One region of the Mesorhizobium sp. M1295 genome, then DNA from elsewhere that is predicted to be linked to it. Evidence: riboswitches for the same ligand, from Rfam matches in the RefSeq annotation. Region 1 holds a riboswitch; the other holds the start of a gene.

Region 1 (15,451 bases):
AGTGCCATTTCAAAGGCATCCATGACAGCGAGCGCAAGGGCATCGTCATCATCCACCAGGAGCTTGCGCTGGTGCCGATGCTGTCTATCGCCGAAAACATATTTCTCGGCAACGAGCAGGCCAAATACGGCGTCATCGACTGGAATGCCAACGAGACGCGCACCAGCGCCCTGCTCAAGAAGGTCGGCCTCAAGGAAGACCCCAACACGCTGATCACCAATATCGGCGTCGGCAAGCAGCAGCTGGTCGAGATCGCCAAGGCGCTCAGCAAGGAAGTGAAGCTGCTCATTCTGGACGAGCCGACGGCGAGCCTGTCCGAAAAGGACAGCCAGGCGCTGCTCGATCTGCTGCTCGAATTCAAGCGGCAGGGCATCACTTCGATCCTGATCTCCCACAAGCTCAACGAGGTGAACCGGGTCGCCGACAAGGTCACGATCATCCGTGACGGCCGGACCATCGAGACGTTGGCCAAGAAGGACATCTCGGAGGACCGCATCATCACCTCGATGGTCGGCCGTTCGCTCGACGACCGCTACCCGCCGCGAGAGCCGAAGATCGGTGAGACCGTTCTCGAAGTGAAAAACTGGTCGGTCTACCATCCCATCCATGCCGAGCGGCAGGTCATCAAGGGCATCAACCTCAACGCCCGCAAGGGCGAGGTGGTCGGCATTGCCGGGCTGATGGGCGCCGGCCGGACCGAGTTTGCCATGAGCCTGTTCGGCCGGTCCTATGGCCGTCGCATCACGGGCGAGGTGTTCCTTAACGGCAAGCCGATCGATGTCTCTTCGGTGAGCAAGGCGGTGGAACACGGCATCGCCTATGTTACGGAGGACCGCAAGACCTACGGTCTCAACTTGATCGACCATATCAAGCATAACATCACGCTGGCCAACCTGCCCGGCGTCTCGCGCCATGGCGTGATCGACGATTTGCGCGAGCTTTCCGTCGCCAACGATTATCGCGGCAGGACCAATATCCGCGCCTCAAGCGTCTACCAGATGACCGGCAACCTTTCTGGCGGCAATCAGCAGAAGGTGGTGCTGTCGAAATGGCTGTTCGCCAATCCGGAAGTGCTGATCCTCGACGAGCCGACACGCGGTATCGATGTCGGCGCCAAATATGAAATCTATACGATCATCGCGCGTCTCGCCTCCGAGGGTAAGGCAATCATCGTCATCTCGTCGGAAATGCCCGAACTGCTCGGCATCACCGACCGCATCTACGTCATGAACGAAGGACGCATCGTCGGCGAAATGGCGGCGAGCGACGCCAGCCAGGAAAAGATCATGCGCGCCATCGTCCGTGGAGAAGGGAAAGCATCATGAGCACCGAAAGCGCTCCCGGGCCGCAAACCGGCGTCGCCCAGGATATACAACAGGCACCTCGCATTGCCGTCTCGGCGCTGGTCACCAATCTGCGCGAATACGGGTTGGTGCTGGCGTTGATCGCAATCATGGTGTTCTTCCAGTTCACCACGTCCGGAACGCTGTTCAAGCCGGTGAACCTCAGCAATCTCGTGCAGCAGAACAGCTTCATCATCGTGATGGCGCTGGGCATGCTTCTGGTGATCGTTTCGGGCCATATCGATCTCAGCGTCGGCTCAGTCGCCGGCTTCATCGGCGCACTGGCGGCGATGATGATGGTTATCTGGCCGCTTGGCCCATTGAGCAATCCGCTGGTGGTGTCGATCGTCTGCCTGATCGTGGGTGGCGCGATCGGCGCGGCACAAGGCTACTGGATTGCCTATCACCGAATACCGAGCTTTATCGTCACGCTGGCGGGCATGCTGATCTTCCGCGGCATCTGTCAGGCGTTGCTGGGTGGCGGGTCTTCCGTGGGGCCGCTTCCAGTCGGCTTCAAGGCGCTGAGTTCCGGCTTCATTCCGGACCTGATCGGCCCATTGACGCTGATACCACCGACCGTGAACGCCGCCGGCAAAACCATTGTCGGCAGCGGCCTGACGCTGCACCTGACGACTATCGTGATCGGCCTCGCCGCCGTGCTCGCCTATGCCTATTTCGGGCTCAGGGCGCGGCGCACCCGCGAGCGGCATGGCTACGAAGCCGAGCCTTTCTCGCTGTTCGTCGTCAAGACCCTGGTGATCAGCGGGCTGGCGCTGTTTCTGGTCTACCAATTCGCCACCTATAGGGGCCTGCCCATCGTTCTCATGGTGATGGGCGTGCTGATCGCGTTGTTCGTCTTCGTTACCAAACGCATGACGATCGGCCGCCGCATCTATGCGATGGGCGGCAATGCCAAGGCAGCGCAGCTATCGGGCATCAAGACCGAACGGCTGACGTTGATGGTGTTCATCAACATGGGCGTGCTGTCGGCACTCGGCGGCCTGATTATCGCGGCGCGCTTGGGACAGGCGGTGCCGGCGGCGGGCCTCGGCAGCGAACTCGACGTCATCGCCGCGGTGTTCATTGGTGGCGCTTCGGCGATGGGCGGCGTCGGCCAGGTCATCGGCGCGGTGGTCGGCGGTTTCATCATGGGCGTCATGAACAACGGCATGTCGATCATGGGCGTCAATGTCGATTGGCAGCAGGTGGTCAAAGGCCTGGTGCTGCTCGGCGCCGTCGTCTTCGACGTCTACAACAAGAACAAGGCTTGAGAGGCAACCAGGAGGCATACGGGTCACATCGCGGCGCTGCCGGGCGGCGCGAAGAAGTCCCCCGAGGGACCTGACCCGCGAGCGCAATCCGGACGAAGAATTTCAACCGCGGCGTGGACAGGGTCCGAGCCGCGCCGGGCAGGGTTTGCCAAGAAGGCAGGCCGCAATTCAGAGAGGGTTACCATGCTGATCTCACAGATCCTCGACGACGCCGAGACGATCCGCGTCGTTGCCCGCAACGGCGGCAAGACCCGCGTCATCAACGGCGCCCGCAGCGTCTATTCGCTGGCGATGGAAGCCGCGCGCACCGGCACCGGGCTTGTCGCCCTGATCGAGCGCAAGGGCTTCGGCGAAACCGTCGATCTCGACGCAGCCTACAAGAAGGGACGGCTGCTGTCGCCGATCAACCATCCCGATCCGGCGCATCTCCATCTCACCGGCACCGGGCTGACGCATCTCGGCTCCGCCGCGACCCGCGATTCCATGCACAAGAAGCTCAGCGATGGCGGCGAGGAACAGCTGACCGATTCCATGAAGATGTTCCGCATGGGGCTGGAGGGCGGCAAGCCGGCGAAGGGCCAGATCGGCGTGCAGCCCGAATGGTTCTACAAGGGCAACGGTACCATGGCAGTGGCGCCCGGCGCGGCGCTCATGTCGCCCGCCTTCGCCCAGGATGCCGGCGAGGAGCCGGAAATCGCCGGAATCTATGTGATCGGCGACGACGGCGCCCCGTTCCGCGTCGGCTTCACGCTGTCGAACGAGTTTTCCGACCACGTCACCGAGCGCGTGAATTATCTCTTCCTCGCCCATTCGAAACTGCGCAACGCCTCGTTCGGGCCGGAGATCCTGATCGGCGACCTGCCGTCCGACATTCGCGGCGCTTCACGCATCCTGCGCCACGGCAAGCTGCTTTGGGAAAAGCCGTTCCTGTCGGGCGAGGCGAACATGTCGCACACCATTGGCAATCTCGAGCATCACCACTTCAAATACTCGGCCTTCCGCCAGCCGGGCGACGTGCATGTGCACATGTTCGGCACGGCGACGCTGTCCTTCGCCGACGGCATCAGGACGGAGGCCGGCGACGTGTTCGAAATCGAGGCGAAGGATTTCGGCCTGCCGCTGCGCAATCCGCTCGAAATCGAGCAGCCGGTGAAGGTGGCGGTGAAGGCGCTTTGAGCCGGCATAGCCGCAAGTAAGGGGAAGCTCAGCGCGCCGCGCGGAAATGCTTGGACAGTTTTAGGCCCTGCGCCTGATAGTTGGAGCCGAGATCGGTGCCGTAGAGTGCCTGCGGCCGTTTCAGCATGTGCTCGTAGACCAGCCGCCCGACGATCTGGCCATGGTCGAGAATGAACGGCACTTCGTGGCTACGCACCTCGAGCACCGCCCGGCTGCCGGTGCCGCCCGACGCCGAATGGCCGAAACCGGGGTCGAAGAAACCGGCATAATGGACGCGAAACTCGCCGACCAACGGATCGAAGGGCGTCATTTCGGCGGCGTAGAGCGGCGGCACATGCACCGCCTCGCGTGACACCAGGATATAGAATTCGTCCGGATCGAGCACCAGCTCGCCGGCACCGCTCTTGTAGAGCGGCTCCCAGAAATCGACGACATCCTGCGCGGCGCGCTTGTCGACGTCGACCAAGCCGGTGTGGTGCTTGCCGCGATAGCCGACCAGCCCGTCCTTGTCACCGTCGAGGTCGATCGACAACGCGATGCCGCCGCCTGAGATGTTGGGCGGCTCGGTGGCGACCAGCATCTCGGCGCGATGCAGGTCGTGCAGTTCGCTTTCCGACAAAAGCGCATTGCCGGTGCGGAACCTGATCTGCGACAGCCGCGAGCCGGTGCGCACGACGATCGGGAAGGTGCGCGGGCTGACCTCCAGATAGAGCGGGCCTTCATAGCCGGCGGCGATCTTGTCGAACTCGTGGCCGCGGTCGGTCATTACCCGAGTGAAGATGTCGAGCCGCCCGGTCGAGCTCTTCGGGTTGGCCGAAGCCGAAATATGCGCGGGCAGCGCCAGGCTTTCGAGCAGTGGCACGATGTAGACGCAGCCGGTTTCGAGCACGGCACCTTCGGCGAGGTTGATCTCGTGCAACTTCAGCCGGTCGAGCTTGTCGACAACTCTGTGGTCGGGGCCGGGCAAGAAGGAAGCACGCACGCGCCAGGCCTTGTCGCCGAGCCTGAGGTCAAGGCTGGCCGGCTGGATCTGGTCGGCATCGAGCGCGCGCGGCGATTTCAGCGCGCCCGTCTGGAACAGCGCGGAAATATCCTGATCGGGAAGAATGCCTGTCTGCCGCAAGGGTCTGGCTCCGTTCGAACGCCGGGCGAGGTCTTGTTCTGCCGCAGGTCCGACACTGGACGCCTTTGGCACCTGCTTGGTACAACCCTCTTAATCATGCCGGCAATTGACGCAAGCGTGGCGCGGGTCTAAAGCTCGTTATCCCGTGGTGATTTGGCCGGTCGGCTTGCAGCCACGTTAAACAAGTCGCTAAAGGACCGTCGGGCCGCAAGGCCATATGGACCGGTTGCGACTTTCGCGACCGGTTTTTTGTTGTTTGGACCATTTTTGGTGTTTGGATAGAATGATGACCAAGAAGCGCGACTGGAAGCCTCAGACCGCACTCGTGCATGCCGGGACGCTGCGTTCCGGCTTCGGCGAGACCTCTGAGGCGATGTATCTCACCCAAGGCTATGTCTACGAGACGGCGCAAGCAGCGGAAGCGCGCTTCAAGGGTGAGGAGCCGGGCTTCATCTATTCGCGCTATGCCAATCCGACGGTCGACATGTTCGAAAAGCGTATGTGCGCGCTGGAAGGCGCCGAGGACGCGCGCGCCACGGCGTCCGGCATGGCGGCGGTGACGGCAGCATTGCTGTGCAGCGCCAAGGCGGGCGACCATATCGTGGCGGCGCGCGCATTGTTCGGCTCCTGCCGCTGGGTGGTCGAGACGCTGGCGCCGAAATACGGCATCGAGGCAACGCTGGTCGATGGCACTGACATCGCCAATTGGGAACAGGCGGTCAAGCCGAACACCAAACTGTTCTTCCTGGAAAGCCCGACCAACCCAACGCTGGAGGTGGTCGACATCGCCGCCGTCGCGGCACTTGCCAACTCGATTGGCGCCAGGCTGATCGTCGACAATGTCTTCGCCACGCCCTTGCAGCAGAAACCCTTGCAGCTCGGCGCCCATATCGTCGTCTATTCGGCCACCAAGCATATTGACGGCCAAGGGCGCTGCCTTGGAGGCGTTATCTTGTCGGACAAAAAATGGATCGACGAGAACCTGCATGACTATTTCCGCCACACCGGCCCCAGCCTCTCGCCCTTCAATGCCTGGACCCTGCTGAAAGGCCTGGAGACGCTGCCGCTGCGCGTACGCCAGCAGACGGAAAGTGCCGGCCGCATCGCGGATTTGCTCGCCGAGCGCCCGCAAATCGCCCGCGTCATCTATCCCGGCCGTGCCGACCACCCGCAAGCGGCCGTGGTCAAGAAGCAGATGTCGGGTGGTTCGACGCTGATCTGCCTGGATGTGAAGGGCGGCAAGCAGGCGGCCTTTGCTTTCCAGAACGCGCTCGACATCGTGCTGATTTCCAACAATCTCGGCGACGCCAAGAGCTTGATCACCCATCCGGCGACGACCACGCACAAGAATTTGACCGATGAGGCCCGCGCCGAGCTCGGCATCGGACCGGGAACGCTCAGGCTTTCCGTCGGCCTGGAAGATACCGACGATCTGCTCGAAGATATCGAGCAAGCGCTGAGAGCTGCCGGATAAGGCTGGCCGAACAGGGCGAGCGGGTTCGTACAGCCCGCGCCGGACGTGCCGGTCAGGCGCCGGACGGGGTCTCTTCCAGCTCCGCGACGGCCTTGGTCTGGATGGTCATAACGTTGCCGCGCCAGTCGACGGCGCCGCTCAGCCAGCCGCGCGCCCATATCGCCGGCAGCATGCAGTCGCGAACCATCATTGCCAAGATGGTGCGCAGCGACAGGTGCCATCCTTTGACCCAGGCCAGGGCACATTCCGGCAGGTAGGCCGCGACCAGCACGGCGATGGCGGTTGCCGGCAGGCTGACGCCGGCGTCAGCCGCCGCGATCAGCGCAAGCACCAGCGGCGGCGCCGCGCCGATCAGGATCTCGGGGGCGAAGAACAGCGCGAAGGTGACGCGGCGCAGCCGCGCCCAACGCGCCTGCCGAGACCAGATCTCGCCAAGCGTGCGCCGGCCGAGCGGCTGTTCGAACGGCGAAGCGACAAGATTGACCCGCAGTCCGAGCCGGTTGACCAGCTTGGTCGCGGCGGCGTCCTCGGCAATCTCGGCGGCCAGTGCGCGGATGCCGCCATTGGCGTCAAGCATCGACTTGTTCCACAACATGCTCTTGCCCTGGGCGAAGCCAAGGCCGAGCGCCTCTCCAGCGTACTGCCAGCGTGCCTGCAGCGTGTTGAGAAAGGCGCATTCGACCTCCCCCCAAAACCCTTCAGGCCGCGAGCCGATCGGTGTCGAGCAGACGAGGCCGGTGTCGGGCCGCCATGCCGCCATCAGCTGCTGGACATAATCGCTCGGCATAAGCACGTTGGAATCGGCAAGGATGACCCAGCGATAAAGCGCCGCTTCCCAACCCTTCACGCAATTGTTGAGTTTCGGATTGCCGCTGATGCGGTCGTCGCCGACGAGCAGCCGGGCGCGTATAGCCGGAAAACGCGCCATTGCAGCGGTGATCGACTTGACCACGGGGTCGTCGGCATGGGCGACGCAGAAGATGAGTTCGTAGCGCGGCCAGTCGAGTGAGAAGGCGCGCTCCAGCGTCTCCTCGGTAAACGGCTCGACGCCGCGCGCCGGGACGACGATCGATACCGGTAGCACGGTGGCGGCGGGCGATGCGATCCTGGCTGCTCGCTTCAGCTTCAGCGAAGCTAACAGGATGCTGGCGAGATTTGAAAGAAGGAGAGCTATGGAAAAGAGGGCGGCTGCGAATGTCGGTTCCATCGAGATCTGGTCACTCCAGAAATGCCGGCCGCCTGACGGCCGTTTTCAACAATTCGACAGAACACCGAGTCGCCCGGCACAAGCCTGCACACCATCATTGTCATGTGTCACTTAAATGACATTGTTTTTCGGCACCTGCGCTTGAGTCGGGCAAGGAGATGACGCGCATCGTTGATCAAACTGCGCTGAGCGTCGAAAGTTCCATCTACATTGCTTTGGAGCAGTTTATGTACAGCGCCGTCACCCGCAACATCGAAGTGCAGGTCAGGCCGTTCTATCTGGAGGATCACTCCGACCCGCCGCAAAACCGCTATGTCTGGGGCTACCAGGTGACCATCGACAATCAGTCGGACGAGTTCGTGCAGCTTCTGTCGCGCTACTGGCACATTACCGACGGCACCGGCAAGGTCGAGGAAGTGCGCGGCCCCGGGGTCGTCGGCGAGCAACCGGGACTCAACCCCGGCGACAGCTATCAGTATACGTCTGGATGCCCGCTCTCGACCCCGTCCGGCATCATGGTCGGGCACTACACAATGCGCAACAAGCGGGGCGAGACCTTCGACGTCGCCATCCCCGCCTTCTCACTCGATTTGCCAGGCACGCGGCGCACCGTCAATTGACGTTCACTTTGATTCCTCTTCCCGCCTTGCGGGGCGAGGAACCCAAGTTCTGCGAAGGCAGCCGCACTGACGCTCGTTATTGAGCCGCTGCAAATTCCGCCGGGTCGAAGTCATATTGCTTCGAGCAGAATTCGCAGGCGACGTGAATGCTACCATCCTCGGTGCTGTCTCTGATCTCCTCGGCGGAAAAACCCTCGAGGATGCCGCGGATCTTCTCCCTCGAGCATGAGCACTGGTCGGCGACCGGCACGCCGCCGAAGACGCGGACACCATGCTCGTGGAACAGCCGGTAAAGCAGCCGCTCGGCGCCGATAGTCGGATCGATCAGCTCGGTCGGTTCAATGGTACCAAGCAGCGCCAGCAGTTCCTGCCAGGAATTGTCGGTCGGGTCGTGGATTTCCTCACGCGGATCGCCGTCGCCCCCGGGAAGGTCGGGTACGCGCATGCGTTCCGGCGACTGCGGCAGGAATTGTGCCAGCAGGCCACCGGCGCGCCATTGCTCGCGGGCACCGCCGACGCCGGGCGTCAGAAGCTTGGCCACCGAAAGCCGTAGGTCGGTCGGAATCTGCTCCGATTGGCGGAAATAGGTGCGTGCGGCTTCTTCCAGCGTGACGCCGTCGAGCTGGACGATGCCCTGGTAGCGTTGCGTGTGGGCGCCCTGGTCGATTGTCAGCGCCAGGACGCCGCTGCCGAGCAGCGTCTGCGGCGACGTCTCGCCGGCAGCCGTCAAAGCCTCCAGCCGGTCGGCATCGAAGCGGGCATAGGCGCGCAGCGCGTGCGGCGTGGAGAAATCCGCGACCAGCATATCGACCGGCCCGTCGGTGCGGGTCTGCAGAATGAACTTGCCCTCGAACTTCAACGAAGTTCCGAGCAGGACGGTCAGCACACAGGCTTCGGCCAGTAGTCGTGCCACCGGCTCGGGATACTCGTGGCGGCTGAGAATAGCGTCGAGCATCGGCCCGAGCTGGACGGTACGGCCGCGCACGTCGAGCGGGCCGACCTCAAACGGCACGACATGGTCGTCGCCGGCGTAGCCGAACTCGCCGAGCTTGGGTTGATGTTCAGCCAATTGACGAGTTTCCAACATGACAAAGCTCCGGGGCGCGGCGATGCCGCCCTCCGGGGCGCATGCGACGAGACGCGCTCGATTTGCGTGATGCGCCTGAGATAGGCACCACGAACTCCCGGATCAAGGCGGCCCGGATCAAGCGCCCAGGCACCAGGCCAAAACCGCCTTCTGGGCGTGGAGCCGGTTCTCGGCCTCGTCGAACACCACCGAATGCGGCCCATCGATGACCTCGTCGGTAACCTCCTCACCGCGATGCGCCGGCAGACAGTGCATGAACAGCGCGTCCGGCTTGGCTTTCGCCATCAGGGCCGCGTTGACCTGATAGGGCAAGAAGACATTGTGGCCGCGCGCACGGTGCTCCTGACCCATCGAGACCCAGCAGTCGGTGACGATGCAGTCGGCCTCGTGAACGGCCTCCTCGGGCGAACGAGTGAATTTCAGCTTGCCGCCATTGGCCTTCGACCAGTCGACATGCCTCTGAGCCGGTTCGCTGCCTTCGGGCACGGCGACGTTCAGCTTGAAGCGGAACCGCGCAGAGGCCTCCAGTAAAGAATGCAGGACATTATTGCCGTCGCCGGTCCAGGCGATCGTCTTGCCGGCCACCGGACCGCGGTGCTCTTCGAAGGTCATGATGTCGGCCATCAACTGGCAGGGATGGGTTTCGTCGGTCAGCCCGTTGATGACGGGCACCGTAGCGTTTTCCGTCAGTTCCAGCAGCCGGTCATGCGAGGTGGTGCGGATCATGATGGCATCGACATAGCGCGACAGCACCTTGGCCGTGTCTGCAATAGTCTCGGAACGGCCAAGTTGCATCTCGGTGCCAGTCAGCATGATCGTCTCGCCACCCAACTGCCGCATGCCGACGTCGAACGACACGCGCGTGCGCGTCGAGGGCTTGTCGAAGATCATCGCCAGCACCTTGCCTTCGAGCGGCTTGGTGCGTTCGCCGGCCTTGAGCCTCGCCTTTCGCACAGCTGCGTCGTCGAGCATGAAGCGCAGATCGCCTTCGGAAACGGCGGAAAGATCGGTGAAGTGGCGAAGGGACATCAGGAATTCCAGGATTACTTCGCGGCGGCAGCGACGATGGCATCCGCCAGGCTCTTGGCGCCGGCACGAATGCGCTCGAGCCCCTCGTGGATCTCGGCATCGGTGACGGTGAGAGGCGGCAGCAGACGGATAACGTTGTCGCCGGCCGGAACCGTCAAGAGATGCTGGTCGCGCAGTGCCACCGTAACCTTGGTGTTGGGCATCGCGCATTTAAGGCCGAGCATCAGGCCGGTGCCCCTGATGCTTTCGATAACGTCCGGAAATTCGTCGGCGACACCGGCCAGCCCCTGTTTCAAGAGCAGCGCCTTGCGCCGGACGTCATCGAGAAAGCCGTCTTCCAGCACCACGTCGAGCACGGCGTTGCCGACCGCCATGGCCAGCGGATTGCCGCCGAAGGTGGTGCCGTGCACGCCGGCGGTCATGCCGGCCGCTGCCTCGTCGGTGGCGAGGCAGGCGCCCATCGGGAAGCCGCCGCCGATGCCCTTGGCCACCGCCATGAGGTCGGGTGTGACACCCGCCCACTCATGCGCGAACAGCTTTCCGGTGCGGCCGACGCCGCATTGGACCTCGTCGAAAATCAAGAGCAGTCCGTGCTGATCGCAGAGCTGCCTGAGCCGCTTCAGCGATTGCGACGGCACTTGCCTGATGCCGCCCTCACCTTGCACCGGCTCGATCAGGATCGCCGCGGTTTCAGGCGTGATCGCCTTTTCGGCGGCGTCGATGTCGTCGAAGCCGACTTGGTCGAAGCCGTCGACCTTGGGGCCGAAACCTTCCAGATATTTGTACTGGCCGCCGGCGGCGATGGTCGCCAGGGTGCGGCCATGGAAGGCGCCTTCGAAGCTGATAGTGCGGAAGCGCTCGGGATGGCCCTTGACGAAGTGATAGCGCCGCGCCGTCTTGATGGCGCATTCAAGCGCCTCTGCGCCGGAATTGGTGAAGAACACCTTGTCGGCGAAGCTGGCGTCGGCCAGCCGCTCGCCGAGCCGGCTCTGTCCCGGAATCTCGTACAGATTGGAGACGTGCCAGAGCTTGGCGGCCTGTTCAGTGAGGGCCGCGACCAGATGCGGATGGCTGTAGCCCAATGAATTCACGGCGATGCCGCCTGCGAAATCGAGATATCGCTCGCCCTTGTCGGTGACCAGCCAGGTGCCTTCACCGTGGTCGAAAGCCAGGGGTGCGCGAACAAAGGTCTCGAAAAGCGCCGAACCGCTCATTATATGCGTCTCCGGAACCGGAAAATCAAAAAGCCGCCAAAGCGGCGGCCCTTGTGGCTTATCGTGTTTTTCGGCCGTGAAGTCAACGAAAAGGTCGCGCAAGGACGTGCGGCAAGCCCCCCAGCACAATGCCGGCTCATAAGCGACCGGGCAAGTTGGGGAAAACCGAAAAAACCGATTCGTGTTGGCCTTGGGACTCTTGTCACCGAGTCAGCGCATAAGGTAATTGTAGTAGAGAAATAACTAGATTTCGTGCGGCGGACCTAATCACCCGATATATGTGGTGTCTGCCCGGCAGAAGCCGGGTCGGGAATGGATTCCGATTGCCGCACTTTTCAGCAGGAGCGCGGTCTCATGAACTGGACTGACGAGCGAGTCGAACTTCTCAGAAAATTGTGGTCGGAGGGTCTCAGCGCCAGCCAGATCGCCGCACAGCTTGGTGGGGTCAGCCGCAATGCGGTCATCGGCAAAGTGCACCGGCTGAAACTGTCCGGCCGCGGACGCACAACCGCATCACCGGCACGCCAGAAGAAGACGGTACAGGGATCGACGATCCAGAAATCGGTGTCGCGGGCAGCAAGCGCCACGCGCCATGCCACCACGTCGATGTCGATCGGTGCGACCGCGCTCAAGGCGCAGTTCGATGCCGAACCGGTGTCGCGCCACTATATCCGCCCGGTCGAAAACGTCGTCGTGCCGATCTCCCGGCATCTGCAACTCGTCGAGCTGAACGAGCGCACCTGCAAGTGGCCGAATGGCGATCCGCTTTCGGAAGACTTCCATTTCTGCGGCAACGACGCCGCCGAAACCGGACCCTACTGCAAGTACCACGCCCGGGTGGCGTTCCAGCCGGCGTCGGAGCGGCGGCGGAGCAGGTGAATGGTGGCGGCTTGAGCCTGGCGTAAGAAGCAAGGCTCCCATTTAGCCCTATTCACTATTCACCTCTCTTCAAAGCCACCCATTCTTGCGAAACCGCCAGTAAAGAAACGTGCAGATCAGGGCGATTGCCGCCAGTACGGCCGGGTAGCCATATTCCATCCTCAGTTCCGGCATGTCGCTGAAATTCATGCCGTAGATGCCGGCGAATGCTGTCGGCACGGCCAAGATGGCGGCCCATGAGGCAAGCTTCTTGGAGATCGCCGTCTCCTGACTCTGGCCGACCAGAAGGCTCGCCTCGAAGGCGAAGGCGAGAACCTCACGCAGGCTGTCGATCTTTTCCTGGACCGTGCGGATGTGGTCGGTGACGTCGCGAAACAGCGGGTGCATGGCTGTATGGATTTGCGGCAGATCGGCGCTGGTCAGCCGCCGGCAGACCTCCACCAGCGGCAGGGCCGCATTACGCAGGCGCAAGAGATCGCGGCGCAGCATGTAAAGCCGCTCGATGTCGGAGCCGGTCATCGGCTTCAGCAGAACCTTGTCCTCGATCGCCTCGACCTCGTTTTCGATCTGCTCGAGCACCGGCATGTAGTTGTCGACGATGAAATCGAGAATGGCGTAGAGGACGAAATCCTCGCCCTTGGCGAGGGAATGCGGACAGCTTTCCCAGTGCTGGCGAACGGCGGCGTAGGAGGTCGACGGGCCATGCCTGACGCTGACAATGTAGCCAGCGCCGACGAACAGATGCGTCTCGCCGAAGGTGACACGGCTGTCGATCAGCTGCGCCGTGCGGGCAACGATGAACAGGGCATCACCATATTGCTCGATCTTCGGCCGTTGGTGCGGATGCTCGGCGTCCTCGATCGCCAACTCGTGCAGATGGAATTGCGCCTGGACGCGCAGCAATAAATTGCGGTCGGGCTCCAGCAGTCCGATCCAGACGACATGGCCCGGCTTCCCGGCCCATTCGCCGGCTTCCTCGATCGGTATGTCGGCGATGCGCCGCCCAGCCGTATAGACGCCGCAAGCGATTATGCCCGACATCGGCGGCGCGGGAGCAAACTCGCGGACATATTCCATCCCAGCCTCCTGAAGGCAGGCTTTCATCGCGGAACTGAGAAGTCGGCGCGTCGAAAGCTTAGCGCAATTTGCTCTCAGGTGGCGAATCCGAAATTCGCATTAGTGTCGAGCAGCAGGGGAGCTGCTTTTCGGATTTGAGAGCCACTCCACCAAGTGGCAACTCTAGCGGCCACCACGTTTTGTTTCGAGAACTCACTTCGCAGGCAGCGTTGCGGGAAGAATTATCTTATCCGTCTTGTCGCCCTTCGGGCGATCGGCCGGCATCTGATCGCCGGTGACGATATAGTAGATCGTCTCGGCGATGTTGGTGGCGTGGTCGCCGATGCGCTCGATGTTCTTGGCGCAAAACAGGAGATGCGTGCAGGGCGTGATGTTGCGTGGGTCTTCCATCATGTAGGTCAACAACTCGCGAAACAGCGAGGTGTACATGGCATCGATCTGGTCGTCGCGGTCGCGCACGAAACCGATTTTCTCCACCGACCGCGACGCGTAGACGTCGAGCACTTCCTTGAGCTGGGTCAGTGCCAGATTGGCCAAAGCCTCGAGGCCGCGGAACAGGCTGTTCGGCTGGCGCCCGTCGGCGACGGCAACCACCCGCTTGGCGATGTTCTTGCCGAGGTCGCCCACCCGTTCGAGGTCCGCCGAGATGCGGATCGCGCCGACGATCTCGCGCAGATCCGTCGCCATCGGCTGGCGCTTGGCGATGATGATGATCGCCTTGTCGTCGATCTCACGCTGCCCCTCATCCAGAACCAGGTCGTCTCGAATGACTTTCTGGGCGAGCCCCGGATTCGCATTGACCAGCGCCGCTACTGCCTGCTCGACCATGCGCTCGGCATGCCCGCCCATCGCCGCGATGCGCTTCGACAGATATTTCAGCTCCTCGTCATAGGCGCTGACGATGTGCACGGACTGCATGGACGAATGCCTTCCCGGATCTTCTGGTTGAGTCGTTCGCTCGAATCCCCGCTGATACGCTAGCCGGATGACAGAAAAAAGAAACGGCCCATCATGTGGTAGATAGTACGGCGTCAGCGAGCCGGCAAATGGACCGTGAACGCCGCGCCCTTGCCGACCTCCGACCTGATGGAGAGTCTGGCGTTGTGGCGGGTTAGGATATGCTTGACGATGGACAGGCCAAGGCCGGTGCCCTTTTGGGTCCGGCTGTTCTCGACATCGACGCGGTAGAAGCGCTCGGTGATGCGCGGGATATGTTCTTCGGGGATGCCGGGGCCGAAATCCCTGATGGTGACGTCGATGCCCGGCTCGGGATCGCTGTCGCCGCGCGTGATCGACACCACGACGCGTCCACCGGACTGACCGTATTTGCAGGCGTTTTCTAGCAGGTTTTCAAAAACCTGGAAAAGCTCGTCGCGATCGCCGGGCACGTCGAGCGGCCCTTGCGCGAAATCCCGCTCGATGACGACGCCGTTTTCCTTGGCCAGCGGCCCAAGCGAATCGATGACGCTGTCGATGGCCTGGCGCAGATCGACCTCGGTTCCCGGCTTGAGATAGGGCTTCATCTCCAGGCGTGACAGCGACAGAAGGTCGTCGATGAGGCGCGCCATGCGGCTGGTCTGGTTCTGCATGATCTGCAGGAACTGCTCGCGTGCCGCGGGGTCGTTGCGGGCCGGCCCGCGCAGCGTCTCGATGAAGCCAGCGATCGAGGCGAGAGGCGTGCGCAACTCGTGGCTGGCATTGGCAATGAAGTCGGCGCGCATTCTGTCGATCCGGCGCGCCTCGCTCTGGTCCTTGAACACCAGCACGTAGAGATCCGTGGCGTGGCCGACAGAAGACGCGCTCACCCGATAAGCTCGTTCGACCGGCAGCTTCTCGATGTAGTCGACGCTGTCCGAAGCGACGTTGCCCGACAAGATATTATCCAGCAAGGCCTGCATTTCCGGCGCGCGGAATTTCAGCGACAGCGATACGCCGGGGGCAATCCCACCAA
Region 2 (15,451 bases), on a different contig from region 1:
GACCTTGCGCGCCAGGCGCGAAGCAACGTGTCCTGGACGAGGTCGTCGGCCTCGTGCAGCGAACCCATCATGCGATAGCAATGCAGCTTGAGCTCGCGGCGATGCGCGGCCGTGACCTTCTCGAAGGCCAGCCGATCGAGGATCGGCTGGCGTGCCGGTTCCAGAGGTGGTTGAGCGTCTGTCATGCTACTTTCGGGTTCCGGGTCAGGTTTGCATTACGCGCGCCTCAGGCGGCCGGGGCAAGCCCGCTCCCGCTCACCATGAAGGAACTGCCTTGCGGCTGGCCGGTGGCGAGTGCGACCACCGCCCGTCCGACATCGGCCGGCGTCTGCATGTCGGTCATGGCGGCGATGAAGTCCGCCGGCTGGATGCCCATATAGGCCGCGATGCTATCGACGCCGGCCTTGCCCACGCCGGTCTCCGGCATGATCCGCATCGGCGCGAGCGCCATGAAGCGCAGGCCGAGGCCAAGCCGGTCCGACTCCTTCTGGCTATGACCGGCCAGGAACATCTGCATGCGTTTTGCGCCGGCATAGCCGCCGGCATTGGGTGGTCCGCCGGTCAAGGCCGCGCCGCTGGAGATCAGAACGATCCGGGTTCCCGGCTTGAGCGGACGGCGCAGAGCGGCCCGGCAAAACAGGAACGACGCCTTGACGTCGGTGTCCCAATTTGCCGAGAAGGCCTTCCAGTTCTGTTCATGCACCGGCGCGGAAGGGGCCAGCGCACCTGCGCAGATCACCAGCACGTCCGGCTCAAGCGCGGCGAAGACCTTAGCGGGGGCGGAGTCCACCGTCGCATCGATCGCGAGCGTCTTCACGCCGGAGACCTCCCAGGCAAATTGCGCCAGGGCCTGTTTTCCGCGGGCGACCGCCAGCACCGTCGCTTTCTCCTTGAGGGCGACCTCCGCAATGGAGCGGCCGACACCCCGGCTGCCTCCGACGACGACGACATTCTGATTTTGCAACGATCCCATGGATCACCTCTCTGTTCCCGGCCGCCGGACCATCCAGGCGCGCTCATCGATAAGGACAGCGCAGGTGGGCGGAAATCATCGGTGCCAGGCAGAAATATCTTTCAGGTGACGGCAGCGGCGCGCCAGTTTTGTATTCGGTGTCATTACCTCGGGGGTAATCGACCAGCGCGCAACGTCCCGGCAAACTGCTCCCATCAAGCCGGTTGTCCGGCTTTCGACCACAAGGAGTTACACCATGACCGCCTACGCCGTCGCCCATATGCGCCAGGTCACGCCGGGGCCGCAGATCGTCGAGTACCTGCAGAAGATCGATGCCACGCTTGAGCCGTTTGGCGGGCGCTTCATTGTGCATGGCAGCGAGGTGGACGTGGTTGAAAACAATTGGCCGGGGCACCTCGTCATGATCGAGTTTCCAGACATGCAGCAGGCGCGCGGATGGTACCGCTCGCCCGCCTATCAGGAGATCTTGCCGCTGCGCACCGAGAATTCTCAGTCCGATGTGGTCCTTGTCGACGGCGTTGCGCATCCGCACAAGGCCACCGACGTACTTGAATAGGGCAATGATCGGCTACGATCGGCTTCTATGGCGCCGCCATCTGTCCGGCGACACTGAATTTGGATCGCGTCTGCATCGGCAGCTTCACCGCCCCTGCAGCACCTTGATCGCGTTGGACATGTCGCCGTGCGACAATGCAGCCAGATAATCCGAGTAGTTGATCCTCCCGTTCGCGAAGCCGTTCATCAATCGCGTGCAGAACGTGTGTTCCAATCCGGCGTCCGGGACGTTCATGAGCGCGGCGAGGTTTGCCCTTTCAACCTTGCCGAACCGCATCTTGAACTTGGTCATGCACCGCTGGATCGCCTGCCGCTTCAGCGCCGGGCTGCCGCTCAACGCGACTTGTCCATTCTGGAAATCGGTCTTCGATGTCGTACACCCAGAAATCAAAGTGGCCGATATCAAAGCTGTTGCTAATACTAGCGTCTTCATTGCTTCCCCCAAACCAACCCATTTGAGACCTGTTAAAGCAACAAAGAATGCTGGGCAACTTCATTGAATGGAAAACTGAAAATATGGTTTTTTGCGGAGGTCGGAGGTTCGTTGCTTCTGCCTGTTAACCTATCGTTTCAGCAGAAATACCGCCTGCTGGCCGAAAAAGTTCCAGAACCACCACGGCATCGAGAAGCCGATCCGCTGGCCGTTGGCGTCGAGCGCGGTTGCCTTTTCTACCGTCGCGCCCAGCTCGTCGCATAGATTGACGAAATCGCGAATGGTGCAGAAATGGATGTTGGGGGTGTCGTACCAGTAATAGGGCAGGTCCTTGGTCACCGGCATGCGGCCGTTGAAGAGCAGCGAAAAGCGTACCCGCCAGTGGCCGAAATTGGGGAATGAGACGATGGCGCGGTTGCCGATCCGGAGCAGTTCGTCGAGCACCAGCTTCGGATTGCGGGTCGCCTGCAAGGTCTGCGACAAGACGACAAAGTCGAAGCCCTTGTCGGGATAGAATTGGAGGTCCTTGTCGGCATCGCCTTGAATGACCGACAGGCCGCGCGCCACGCATTCGTTGACGCCGCGCTGCGACAGTTCCAGCCCGCGGCCGTCGACCTTCTTGGTCGCCTGCAGCAATTCGAGCAGCAGGCCGTCGCCGGAACCGACGTCCAGCACCCGCGACTGCGGCGGGATGAGATCGGCGACGACTTCGAGGTCGACGCGCTGGGCGCGGTTGACGCTCATTGGCTCGGCTCCTGCCTGGCGCATGGTCCTGATCCGAAAAGTCTGCAACTTTTCGGGGCCATGCGCTGATGCCTGGCGCATGATCCTGATCCGAAAAGTCTGCAACTTTTCAGGGTCATGCGCTGATGCCTGGCACATGGTCCTGATCCGAAAAGCGTGCAACTTTTCGAGGTCATGCGCCGAGCCCTCTAGCCCGGGCCGCCGAGGCGATGAAGCCTTTGATGGCGGCGAACAGTTCCGGCTCGTCGAGCAGGAAGGCGTCGTGGCCGCGGTCGGTCTCGATTTCGACGAACGATACCGAGGCGCCGGCCGCGTTCAGCGCGTGAACGACCGAGCGGCTCTCCTCGGTCGGGAACAGCCAGTCGCTGGTGAAGGAGACCAGGCAAAAACGGGTCTTGGTGCCGGCGAAGGCATCGGCCAGCCGGCCGCCATGGTCGGCGGCGAGATCGAAATAGTCCATCGCCCGGGTCATGTAGAGATAGGAGTTGGCATCGAAGCGATCGACGAAGGTCATGCCCTGATGGCGCAGATAGCTCTCGATCTGGAAGTCGGCATCGAAGCCGAAGGTCAACGCTTCGCGGTCCTGCAGGTTGCGGCCGAACTTGCGGTGCAGCGCTGCTTCCGACAGATAAGTGATGTGGGCGGCCATGCGCGCCACCGCCAGCCCCTTTTCCGGTCGCTTGCCGTGCTCGAAATATTTGCCGCCATGCCAGTCGGGGTCGGCCATCACCGCTTGCCTGCCGACCTCGTGGAAAGCGATGTTCTGCGAGGAATGGCGGGCGCCGGTGGCGATCGGCAGGGCCGAGAAGACGCGCTCGGGATAGCTGGAGGCCCATTGCAGCACCTGCATGCCGCCCATCGAGCCGCCCAGCACGCTGAACAGCTGTTCGATGCCGAAATGCTCGACCAGCATCAGCTGCGCCCGCACCATGTCGCGGATGGTGATGATCGGCAGGTCGAGTCCGTAAGGCTTGGCGGTTGCGGGATTTGTCGAGGCGGGGCCGGTGGAACCGAGGCAGCCGCCGATGACGTTGGACGAGATGACGAAGAAACGGTCGGTATCGATGATCTTGCCGGGGCCGATCAGCACTTCCCACCAGCCCGGCTTGCCGGTCACCGGATTGGTGTTGGCGACATGCTGGTCGCCGGTCAGCGCATGGCAGACGAGGATGGCGTTGGAGCGCGCGTCGTTGAGCGTGCCATAGGTCTGGTAGGCGATCTGGAACGGCGACAGCAGCGTGCCGGCGTCGAGCTTGAGCGGCTTGTCGGCGCCGAAACGCAACACTGGGCTCGACGGCTGGTCGGCCTCGTTGTTGGTTTTTCGAGCGCGCAAAGCGACCATCACATCTCCTTGCCCGGGCTTTAGTTGTCCACCGGTCTGGGCAACAAAAAACCGGCCATGCCTTCGCAAAGCCGGTTACAAGATGCAAACGGCCCTTTAGCAAGTTGTTTAACGTGGCTGCAAGCCGACCGGCCAAATCACCACGGAACTGTCGATGCTCTTCTAGGACTGACGCATGGCTTCGTCAACGGCAAGTTCTTGATCCCGAATTGCCGCCCCTCGACATTCCTGGCCACGGCTTGTATTTCCGCTGCGGCCTCCGGATGGAGGCATCCTCGACGGATTTCATGGAATGAGCCAGACACCGGATCAGACACGTCCAACGCCCCGCGCCGGCATCATGGACATCGAAGCCTATGTGCCCGGCAAGAGCGCGGCGCCGGAAGGTGTCGCCAAAGTCTACAAACTGTCGGCGAACGAGAACCCGCTCGGTCCTTCGCCAAAGGCGATAGAGGCGGCGCGCGCGGTCGCCGACAAGCTCGCGGTCTATCCCGACGGCAGCGCCAGGCGCCTGCGGGAGGCGATCGCCGACGTGCACGGGCTCAATCCGGCGAACATCGTCTGCTCCAACGGTTCCGACGAGATCCTGGGCCTGCTTGCGCAGACCTACCTCGCGCCCGGCGATGAAGCCATCATCACCGAACACGGCTTCATGGTCTACAAGATCTACATCCAGTCGGCCGGTGCCGTCCCGGTAACGGTCAAGGAGACTGATGAACGCGCCGACATCGATGCGATCCTCGCCGCGGTGACGCCGCGTACCAGGATCATCTTCCTTGCCAATCCGAACAACCCGACCGGCACTTACGTGCCGTTCCAGGAGGTGCGCCGCCTGCATGCGGGCCTGCCGCGAAACGTGCTTCTGGTGCTGGATGCCGCCTACGCCGAATATGTCCGGCGCAACGACTATGAAGCTGGCGTCGAGTTGGTGGGCAGCGCGGAAAACGTAGTCATGACCCGCACTTTCTCGAAATTGGGCCTCGGTGGCGCGAGGATCGGCTGGATCTATGCGCCAACGCACGTCATCGACGCGATCAACCGCGTGCGCGGGCCCTTCAACGTCAATGCGACGGCGATCGAGGCAGGCATCGCGGCGATCCGCGACCGGGCTCATATCGAGCGCAGCGTCGCGCATAACGAGACCTGGCTGGCCTGGCTGAGCGAGCAATTGACCGGGCTCGGGCTGCGGGTGACCCCGAGCGTCGGCAATTTCATCCTGATCCACTTTCCCGAGGACAAAAAGCATTCGGCGGCGGCCGCCGACGACTACCTCAGTGCGCGCGGCTACATATTGCGGCGCGTTTCCGCCTACGGTTTTCCCAACGCGCTGCGCATGAGCATCGGCACCGAAGAGGCTAATCGCGGCGTTGTCGCAGCACTCGCGACATTCCTGAAAAGCTAGGGCACCATGACCTCACCGATGTTCGAAAAGATCGCGCTGGTCGGCATCGGCCTGATCGGTTCGTCGCTGGCCCGCGTCATCCGCCGCGAGGGACTTGCCGGCCAAGTCGCCATTTCGACGCGCAGCGAAGCGACGCTGGAGCGGGCGAGCCAACTCGGCCTTGGCGACACCTACACGACAGATGCGAAAGAAGCGGTTCGCGATGCCGATCTGGTCATCGTTTCGGTGCCGGTCGGCTCTTCAGGCACGGTCGCCCAGGAGATCGCACCGGCGCTGAAGAAGGGCGCCATCCTCACCGATGTCGGCTCGACCAAGGCATCGGTGATCGCGCAGATGCAGCCGCATGTGCCTGATGGCGTGCACTTCATCCCCGGCCATCCTTTGGCCGGCACCGAAAAATCGGGACCGGATGCCGGTTTTGCCGAACTGTTCGAGAACCGCTGGTGCATTTTCACGCCGCTGGCCGGCACCGATCCCGTGGCGCTGGAAAAGCTCTCGGAATTCTGGCGCCGCTGCGGCTCCAACATCGACACGATGGACCCGCAGCATCACGACATGACGCTGGCCATCGTTTCGCACCTGCCGCACATCATCGCCTATAACATCGTCGGTACCGCCGACGATTTGGAGTCGGTGACCAAGTCCGAGGTCATCAAATACTCGGCTTCCGGCTTTCGCGACTTCACCCGTCTCGCGGCGTCCGACCCGACCATGTGGCGCGACGTCTGCCTGCACAACAAGGACGCCATCCTCGAAATGCTGGCGCGGTTCTCGGAAGATCTATCCTCGCTGCAGCGGGCGATCCGCTGGGGCGACGGCGAAAAGCTGTTCGACCTGTTCACCCGCACCCGCGCTGTCCGCCGCTCGATTATCGAGGCCGGCCAGGACATCGACGTACCGGATTTCGGCCGCCAGGCAGTCGAACACCCGCCGAAGGGATAAGCCGCGGCAAGCCGATCGCAGGCCGTACCGCCCCAGAACGGTTCATCGTTTCACGGAAACGCCGAACCGGTCTATCTTTTTGTTTGACGCAATCCGGACGGAAAACCGTTCACAATTTCCTGGAATTGCTCTAGTCGAGCGGCTTGATCTTGCCGAGCGGGATGAAGCCGAGCGAGGCCTTGCCCTTGACGATCTTCAGCGGCATCGACGGTGCGTTGCCGAGCAGCGCCAGTCCGGCGAAGCCGGTCTGGATTTCTTTCTTCTGCTCGGGGATGGCGGTGGCGAGGATTGCCGCCACGGCCTTCGGATCATTGAGCTTGATCATCAGGTCGGCATTTATGAGACCATCATTGTCGACCGACAGCGGTCCGGAAACGGTGATGCGCGCAGTTCCGGACGACAGATCGAGCTCGCGGATTTCGACCGCCTGGCCGCGCAGGCTCTTCGGATTTGCCTTGATCAGCGTCACACCGTTCTTCAATGTCACGTCGCCGCTGCCGTCGAGTGGCGGCAAGACGCGCCCGCCGATGGCCTCTGCGTCGATTTCGAGATCGGTGAAATTGCCGGCATAGTCGATGTCCGGGCCGTTTGGGCGCAATTGTCCGGTGGCGGTTCCGGCGCTGAACAGCGAGACAGGATCGGTGTCGTCCGCCGGATCGGTCTGGCCGGACAGGCCTTCTGCCTGCAGCGAGAGGCGCCCCGGCAGCGGCCAGGACAGCTTCATGTCGGCCCGCAGATCATCCCAGTCGATCCACAGCGGCGTCATGCCGGGAACAGAGGTCCTGAGCGGCCCCCTGAACTCGGCGGCAGGCGACAGAAGCCGCGTGATCTGCGTGGCGGCGTTGATTTTGCCTGTCGATGCAGCGACGTTGCGGCTGTCGTCCTCGTAAGCCAGACTGTCGCAGGAAAGGGTGAAGGTGAAGGGATAGCCGCTGACCGCAAGATTGGCGCAGTCGGCCTTGATGCCGTTGTCGTCGAGATCGGCGACCGCCTTTTCGGTTGCGCTCTCGACCAGATCCGCCAGGTAGAACCAGCCGGCGCTGTAGATGCCGAACAGCACGAGGATGAAAGCGGCAAGCCACAACAGGCGGCGACGTTGGCTGGGCGGCGGGCGCTCGTCACTTGACGTCATGCTGCGGCTTTCGTTAACGCGGGTGACACGGGCGGGCTGTCGCTTTCGGCAACAACAGGTAGACGGACTGAAACACCACCGGTGGGGTGGTTCGTCACAATCAGCTTGGCGATATGGGCGATTTTTGGGTTTTTGGCTACGGCTCACTGATCTGGCGGCCGGGATTCGCACATGTCGAGACGCGGCGTGCCCGCCTGCATGGCTATCGCCGTTCGCTCTGCGTCTATTCTTTCGTGCATCGCGGCTCGCGCGAACGGCCGGGCCTGGTGCTCGGCCTCGACCGCGGCGGCTCCTGCATCGGGCTGGCGTTCCGGGTTCCAGGCGAGCTGCGCAACGAGGTCATCACCTATCTGCGCGAACGCGAGCTGGTCACCAACGTCTATCTCGAGCGTGTGCTCAGCGTTCGCCTCGACAAGCGTGAAACGGATGGGGGCGAGACGGTCGAAGCCATCGCCTATGTCGTGGACCGCAGCCATGAGCAATATGCCGGTGCGCTCGACGCCGCCGAGGCAGCAGCCGTCGTTCGCGGCGCCGTCGGCCAGTCGGGGAGGAATGAGGATTACGTGCTCAGCACGCTGGAGCACCTCGAAGCACTGGGTATAAGCGATCGCTGGCTGGAAGAGGTGACAAGACGGGTCGCGACGTAGCTTCTTTGGTCGTTGACCATGATGCTTGCGGCGTCGTGGTCCGGGCTACATCCTGAAAATCTGTTTGCCAAGATCGGCGCGATCCAGGCTGTTTGCCACGGCGAGCTTGAACTCGGTCAACGGGCGGAGACCGCCGACAGGAACGTGGAAGCCGGGCTGGCCGAAGATGTCGATGATCTCGCGTAGCACAGGTCGGTCGGCTTCGACCGGCGGCGAAAAGAAGTAGCGATAGATATTCGCCCTGATCTCGACGCCGCTCAGCAACACATCGAAATTGTGAAGTTCGAAGCGCTCGGCACTCATGCCGCCATTGATCACCATCTGCCCGCCGAGCGCCAGGGTGCGGATCAATTCGCCGCTGACAGGTCCGCCGACATTGTCGATAATCCCGTTCAATCCGGCGCCACCGGTGATATCCATCACAGCTTCCCGGATACCTGCCTTCAAGTCCGAAAGGTCAAGAATGGCGGCGACGCCAAGCGTCTTCAGATCGAAGCTTTGGTGCGAGCGCCGCACCAGAGCGATGACGTTGATGCCGCGTCGTTGGGCGAACTGCATCACCATTGTCGAAATCGACGAATAGCCGGCCGTGACAGCCAACCACTGGCCAGGCCGCACACGGGAATCCACCATCAGATCCCACGCGGTAATGGGGTTCACCATCTGCCCGGCGCGTTCGACCGGATAGCCGGCAGGCAACGGGATCAGCCATTCGGCGGGAATGGCCGCGTACTCGGCCCAACTGCCATAATAGCTGAATGCGACGAGCGTGCCCGGTTCCAGCAAAACGTTCGCGCCAACGGCTTCGGCGATGCCGGCGCCATGGTTTCCCGCGATCTGCTGGGGAAAATGCGGCTTCTTCGGTTCGGGATAGAGGTTCTGGATAAACAGGAAGTCGCCCGGATTGATCGAGGCCGAGACCATCCTGACCAGCACCTCGCCATCGCCGATCCGCGGCATCGGCAGGTCGTCAACGTAGAGCACGTCGCGCGGCGAGCCGATGGCGTCAAATACAATTGCTTTCATGCCGGTCTCCATAACAAACGATCCGGGGCAAACAGTCTGGGCTTGGCCAGACCGTGCCGAAATTTGCGTCGGCGCCGCGGAACTTATGGCTGGCCGGCAAAGGCCAGAATTGGCAGATTTGACAATCTATGTGCTAAACTTGCCAATTTCCTCAGAGGGGCTGGTTTGGAAGCCGGACACGGCGCGGCGGGTCGCGGTTTTGTGAAGCGCCAGCGGGTTGGAAAAGAGGCTATGCGTTTGACGTTGCCATGGCGCGACATAGGTTAGCCCGGTCGGCGGCTCCCACCCGCCCCAGCATGAATCACCATGGAGATCAGCCTTGCAGAAACGTCGTCTCGGTCGCACCGACCTATCCATCGCGCCATTGGTTCTGGGCGGCAATGTGTTCGGCTGGACCGCCGATGAGAAAACCTCGTTCGACTTGCTCGACCGCTTTGTCGACGCCGGTCTCAACGCCATCGACACGGCCGATTCCTATTCGCGCTGGATTGCCGGCCACCAGGGCGGCGAATCCGAAACCATCATCGGCAAATGGATGAAGAGCCGCGGCAACCGCGACAGGGTTGTCGTCATCACCAAGGTCGGTTCGGACATGGGGCAGGGCAAAAGGGATCTGTCCGCCGCCTATATCGAAAAGGCCATTGATGCCTCGCTGAAGCGGCTGCAGGTCGATACCGTCGATCTCTATCTGTCGCACTGGCCCGACCCTGCGACCCCGTATGAGGAAACGCTCGGTGCTTACCAGAAACTGCTCGACAAGGGCAAAATCCGCTATGCCGGCGCTTCCAACCTCGACGCCGCCCAATTGCGCGCCGCACTCGACGTAGCAAGCCTGCGCGGCCTGCCGCGCTACGAGGTGCTGCAGCCGGAATACAACCTCTACGACCGCTCGTTCTTCGATGGTCCGCTGCGTGATCTGTGCGTGGCCGAGGACATCGGCGTCATCACCTATTTCAGCCTCGCCAAAGGGTTTTTGAGCGGCAAGTACCGCAGCGAAGCCGATCTCGGCAAAAGCCCGCGCGGCGGCGGTGTGAAAGGGTATCTCAACGCGCGTGGCATGCGCATTCTCTCAGCGCTCGACGCCGTGTCGGCCAGACATTCGGCCAAGCCGGCGGAAGCGGCGCTGGCCTGGGTCATGGCGCGCCCCGGCGTCACCGCTCCGATCGCCAGCGCGACGACGCTCGGCCAGCTCGACAGCCTGGTGCGTGCGGCGTCGTTGCAGCTCAGTCCGGACGATATCGCCGAGCTCGACAAGGCCAGCGCATAGCCGCGCACGATCGTTCAAGACCCGCACCGCTGCCTTGCCTACCGTCCTACATCGTCACAGGATGCCGGGACGCCGCATGGCCGGACAGGTTCTTCTCGATCAGCAGCTATGGCAGCAATTGCTGGCGCTTGTGCTGGCATCGGCCATCGTCATGGGCAGCCCGGGGCCGGCGACGATAAGCGTCACCGCGGTCGGCGCCGCGTTCGGCCTGCGGGATTCGCTCCGCTATGCCTCGGGGATCGTTGTTGGCACGATCCTCGTGCTCGTGGTGGTGGCGACGGGCATCATGGCCGTTCTCGCCGCGTTGCCGAAGCTCGCGGCGCTGCTGGCGGTCGCCTCGGCAGCCTACATCCTTTACCTGGCGTTCAAGATAGCGACGGCGCCGCCACTGACGGCACGCGTCCGTGGAGCGGCGCTTCCCACTTTCCTTGGCGGGTTTCTTCTGGCTGTTGCCAACCCGAAAGCCTATGTGGCGATTGCCGCCGTGTTCGCCAGCGCGTCTTCCGGCGCCGGCGGTCTCGGTATTTCAGCCAAGCTGGGGGTTCTCACCTTGATGATCGTTGCCATTCATCTCTTGTGGCTTCTCGCCGGCGCAGCCTTTGCACGTTTGCTGCGCAAACCGCTGGCTTCGCGGATCATCAATCTGGTGTTTGCCGTGACGCTGGTTGCAACAGCCGCCCTGGCTGCCCTGCCGTGAGCCCTTGTGGCATCTGAGGCCGTTGCCTCAGCCTTTCAATTCAGGTTTCGCGTCCAGCTCACCAAGCCTTTTCACCGCAGTCGGCGGCATCGGCGGCGGGTTCGGCGTTTGCGACGCCTCGACGAGGAGCTGGTCGCAGGCGGCCTCCGTCTCGCCGATCAGCCGTTGCATGAATTCGTCCTTGCCGAGGCCGGGCGGGATCGGCGACAGGAAGCGCGCCTTGATCGTGCCGGGATAGCGCAGGAATTTGCGGCGCGGCCAATAGAGGCCGGCGACGTGAGCGACCGGCACCACCGGAATGCCAAGTTGCGCGTAGAGTTCGACGATGCCGTATTTGTAGACCGGCTCGTCGCCCGGCGCCCGGCGCGTGCCCTCGGGATAGATGATGAGCTGGCGGGGATTGCGCGCCAATTCCTGTTTGGTCGCGGCGATCACCATCTTCAATGCCTTCGAGCGGCTGCCGCGGTCGACCGGAATCATCCGCATCTTCAAGATGTACCAGCCGAAGAACGGGATCCAGGTCAGCTCCCGCTTCAATATGTAAACGGGATCGTCGAGGAACGGCAGGAAAGCGATCGTGTCCCAGAAGGACTGGTGCTTCGGCGCCAGGATGAAGGAGCCTTCAGGCAGGTTCTCCTGGCCGGTGATCTCGCTTCTGGTGCCGGCGATCTTGTCGTAGAGCCACATGCTGGTGCGCGACCAGAATTTCGGCACGAACCAGGCGCGGTGGCGCGGCGACAGGAAATAATACGGGGTCCAGAGGATCATCTGGACGATCAGATTGAGGTAAAAGGCGAGATTGAACGCCAGCGAGCGGAAATAGAGCATACAGCAAGTGCCCGGTGAGGAGGTGTGCGTTGGTTACACCAAGCGCCGGCAAAAAGGAAACGGTGCGAGGCGGGCGATCGGCCCGGTTTTGCGGTAGGCCGTCCTTCGTCACGCCTGCCACGCCGCCTGCAGCAGGCGCTGCTTCAGGCGTGGGGCGGCGAAGTCGAGGAACGCGCGCAGCTTCACCGGCAGCAGCCCTTGGCCGGCGTGGACGAGGCTCACCGGCCATGGCTCGGGCTCGAACTCCTGCAGCACGGGGCGCAGCGTACCCGACCGAACCGCGGCGGCGATCTGGTAGGAAAGCAGCCTCGTCACGCCGACGCCAGCAATCGCCGCATCGATTGCCGCCTCAGCGGTGTTGACCCGTAACCTGGAGCGGACCGGTACGGTGAATTCGGCCTTGCCGGTGGCGAAACTCCAGGCGGAGGCGTTGAGCCCTTCGAAGGTGATCGCACTGTGTGCTGCAAGCTCTTGCGGCGTTTTCGGCGTGCCGTGCTCGGCGAGATAGGCCGGGCTCGCGCAAACGACGCGGCGGATCGAACCCAGGCGGATGGCGACCAGGCTCGAATCGGCAAGGGCGCCGATGCGGATGGCGAGATCGATGTGCTCTTCGACCAACTGGGTTATCCGGTCGGCGAGTGTCAGCCGCACACTTACGTCGGGGTAGGCGGCGAGAAAGGCGGTGACGACCGGCAGCACATGCAGGCGGCCGAAGACGATCGGCGCGGTGACGATCAGTTCGCCGGTCGGGGCGCTGTACTCGCCGGCGGCTATTCGCTCGGCCTCGCCGACCTCGTCGAGAATGCGACGACAGGCGGCGAGATAGGCGTGGCCGGCATCGGTCAGCGACAGCTGCCGCGCCGAGCGGTTCAACAGCCGTGTCTTCAGGTGCCTTTCCAGGTCCGAAACCTTGCGGCTGACCGTCGTCAGCGGAATGCCGAAGCGACGCCCGGCAGCCGAAAGGCTGCCTGTCTCCGCCGCGGCAACGAAAAGCGACATGGAGTGGAGGCGATCCATAACTTTCCCGAAAAAATTGGCCCTTCCGAAGAATGGAAGGACGCATCGCAGATATGGCATCTGCTTCTCGAAGATGGAAGTATCTACTTTTCGGTGAGTAATGCAGCGTAGCTCGGCAGTTGAGGAGGGTCTTCATGAACGCTCACACCAGCGATGTTGCCTTCACACCGACGGTGAAGGCGATCCAAGCCCGCAAGGGCTCGCGCCAGGCCTATGCCCGTGTTGAGGAGCGTGGTGGCTGGCAGGCGGCAATCACGCCCGATCTCGCCGCCTTCATCGAGGCGCAGACCAGCGTCTTCCTGTCGACCGCCAATGCTGACGGGCAGCCTTACATCCAGCATCGCGGCGGGCCTGCCGGTTTCCTCAAGGTGCTCGACGAACGGACGATCGGCTTTGCCGATTTTTCCGGCAACAGGCAGTTCATCACCCAAGGCAATCTCAGCGACAACCCACAGGCTTTCCTGTTCCTCATCGATTATGCCCACCGGCAGCGCATCAAGATCTGGGGCACAGCGCAGGTCGTCGAGGGCGATGCCGAACTGATGGCAAAGCTGATGCCGCAAGACTACAAAGCGCGACCCGAACAGGTCATCCTGTTTACCGTTTCTGCCTGGGATTCCAATTGCTCACAGCACATCCCGCAGCGTTTCGAAGCGGCCGATGTGGCGGCGGCTCTGGCCGAACGCGACAGGCGTATAGAACGGCTTGAGCAGGAGATCACGCGCTTGCGCTCGGGTGCAACAGCCAGGGAATAAAAACTGCCGGTGCCGTTCAGTTTCCGCCCGCGGCGTCGGCCAGCGTGACGCTGTTGGGCGGTGGCTTCACCGGCATGATGCCACGCGCCAGCGCCAGCAGGTATTTGCTGTATTCGGTGAACAGCACGCGCAGCGCTTCCGGCTTGGTCAGCCAGCCGCCATTCCCGAGGTTGGTGTTGACCACCGGATAGGGTTCAAGCCTGGCGCCGCGTAGCAGCCGGCCCATTTCCAGCAGGCTGCGCGGCATGTGATAATTGTTGGTGACGAGGATGACCGTGCCGTAGGCATGGTCCTCGACCCATTTGGCGCTTTCCTCGGCATTGCCGATCGTGTCGAGCGCGGCGCGGTCGATGTCTACGCAGCAGGAAAACAGCCTCTTGTCGCCGCCGGTCGCGGCTTGAAGCTGGCGGCGGCTGGCGGAAGGATGGACGCCGCTGATCAGAAGCCGCTCGCCCTTGCCGGACGCAAGCAGGCCCATCGCGGCGTCGAGGCGCGACTGACCGCCGGTCAGCACGATGATAGCGTCGGCCCTTGCCGGATCGGCGGGCGTCGTCAGACGGCTGACGGTGTTGGCGAACCAGCCGAAGCCGGCGACAAACAGCGCCACAAGGGCGAGCAGAACGAGGGCCGAAAGTCGCAAGGAGCGGGCTGCCAGCAGCCGCCCGTGTTTGGCGAACTGATCCGGCTTGGCAAATTCATCAGGCCCGGCGAATTCATGCGGACGCGCAACCAGCACTGGCATGCACCCAGCGGTATCGGTCGAGTCCCGAACGTCCATCATGAAATGGTTAACCCCGAAATACGGCCTTTGGTAGGAAAAAAATGCAATTTTCGTGACGATGCGTTTTCATCCGTGATCGATCTTTCCTTTAGCCGGCGTCCGGCTGGCGAATGTCGATGTCGCTGAGATAGGTAACCACGGTGAAATGGGAGGTTGCCGCGGTCAGCGCGCCGATCACCAGCACCATGACAGCGACCCCGAGATAACCCGCCGAGCCGATGGCGAAATTGCCGAACAGGGCGGTCGCCTGGTCGGCCTGCGGCGTTGCCATGTTGCGTGACGACCACCAGGAGAAGACGATGAAGACGAGGATTGCCGCGGCGCCGCCCGCCGCGGCGCCCTTCATGCCGGTGACCAGAAAATGCCGGCGGAATTCGCGCGCGATGAAGCGCGCCTCGGCGCCGACGAAATGCAGCACCTCGATGATGTGGCCGTTGCCGGCCATGGCGCCGCGCGTCGCGAATACCACGGTCAGCACCGTCGCCGACAGCATCAGTGCCAGCACTGCGATACCGATCGTTACCGTGGTGCGGGCCATGGCAACCAGCCGGTCGACCCAGGTGCGATGATCGTCGAGCGAGGCACTCGGCAGCTTCGGCGTGATCGCCGCGCGCAGTGCGGCGAAATCGGGCGGACTGTTCTCGTCGATGGTGATGATGATCAGACGCGGCACCGGCAGCTCATCGATGTTCAGGCCCGAGCCCAACCAAGGCTCGAGCAGCCGGGCCGTCGCTTCGCGGTCGACGATCCTGGCGCTTTTCACGCCGGGGAATTCGCCGGCGATCTGCGAGGCCAGCGCAAGTGCGGCCTCCATGTCGAGGCCGTCGACCGGCTTGATCTGGATGGTCGCCTCGCGCGAGATCTGGTTCTCCCAGACCGAGGCGGTGTCACGCACCAGCGTGACTGCGCC

The links. Region 1 has a riboswitch for S-adenosylmethionine ahead of NKH29_RS20185 (O-succinylhomoserine sulfhydrylase). Riboswitches for the same ligand answer to the same signal wherever they lie in the genome.
Region 2: it holds a riboswitch for S-adenosylmethionine, as region 1 does, so the genes downstream of both, metX (homoserine O-acetyltransferase MetX) here and NKH29_RS20185 (O-succinylhomoserine sulfhydrylase) in region 1, are expected to answer to the same signal.

The regions. Positions count from the first base shown of each region.
Region 1 covers NZ_JAMYLU010000014.1:159,654-175,104, forward strand. The annotation lists gene mmsA (multiple monosaccharide ABC transporter ATP-binding protein) at 1-1,325, shown strand, start outside; gene mmsB (multiple monosaccharide ABC transporter permease) at 1,322-2,614, shown strand; gene araD1 (AraD1 family protein) at 2,798-3,790, shown strand; gene NKH29_RS20180 (2'-deoxycytidine 5'-triphosphate deaminase) at 3,819-4,913, opposite strand; SAM riboswitch at 5,049-5,126, shown strand; gene NKH29_RS20185 (O-succinylhomoserine sulfhydrylase) at 5,197-6,387, shown strand; gene NKH29_RS20190 (ceramide glucosyltransferase) at 6,440-7,594, opposite strand; gene apaG (Co2+/Mg2+ efflux facilitator ApaG/CorD) at 7,822-8,214, shown strand; gene NKH29_RS20200 (Hsp33 family molecular chaperone) at 8,291-9,301, opposite strand; gene argF (ornithine carbamoyltransferase) at 9,419-10,330, opposite strand; gene NKH29_RS20210 (aspartate aminotransferase family protein) at 10,345-11,544, opposite strand; gene NKH29_RS20215 (GcrA family cell cycle regulator) at 11,899-12,423, shown strand; gene NKH29_RS20220 (magnesium and cobalt transport protein CorA) at 12,493-13,500, opposite strand; gene phoU (phosphate signaling complex protein PhoU) at 13,693-14,418, opposite strand; gene NKH29_RS20230 (sensor histidine kinase) at 14,532-15,451, opposite strand, start outside.
Region 2 covers NZ_JAMYLU010000018.1:65,878-81,328, reverse strand. The annotation lists gene NKH29_RS23450 (RNA polymerase subunit sigma-70) at 1-185, opposite strand, end outside; gene NKH29_RS23445 (SDR family NAD(P)-dependent oxidoreductase) at 227-973, opposite strand; gene NKH29_RS23440 (DUF1330 domain-containing protein) at 1,209-1,529, shown strand; gene NKH29_RS23435 (hypothetical protein) at 1,614-1,820, opposite strand; gene NKH29_RS23430 (hypothetical protein) at 1,819-2,028, shown strand; gene metW (methionine biosynthesis protein MetW) at 2,091-2,705, opposite strand; gene metX (homoserine O-acetyltransferase MetX) at 2,878-4,047, opposite strand; SAM riboswitch at 4,124-4,201, opposite strand; gene hisC (histidinol-phosphate transaminase) at 4,340-5,449, shown strand; gene NKH29_RS23410 (prephenate/arogenate dehydrogenase family protein) at 5,456-6,391, shown strand; gene NKH29_RS23405 (DUF2125 domain-containing protein) at 6,522-7,523, opposite strand; gene NKH29_RS23400 (gamma-glutamylcyclotransferase) at 7,637-8,170, shown strand; gene NKH29_RS23395 (quinone oxidoreductase family protein) at 8,216-9,196, opposite strand; gene NKH29_RS23390 (aldo/keto reductase) at 9,516-10,463, shown strand; gene NKH29_RS23385 (LysE family translocator) at 10,540-11,160, shown strand; gene NKH29_RS23380 (lysophospholipid acyltransferase family protein) at 11,188-11,988, opposite strand; gene NKH29_RS23375 (LysR family transcriptional regulator) at 12,097-13,005, opposite strand; gene NKH29_RS23370 (pyridoxamine 5'-phosphate oxidase family protein) at 13,140-13,760, shown strand; gene NKH29_RS23365 (YdcF family protein) at 13,777-14,541, opposite strand; gene NKH29_RS23360 (cell division protein FtsX) at 14,630-15,451, opposite strand, start outside.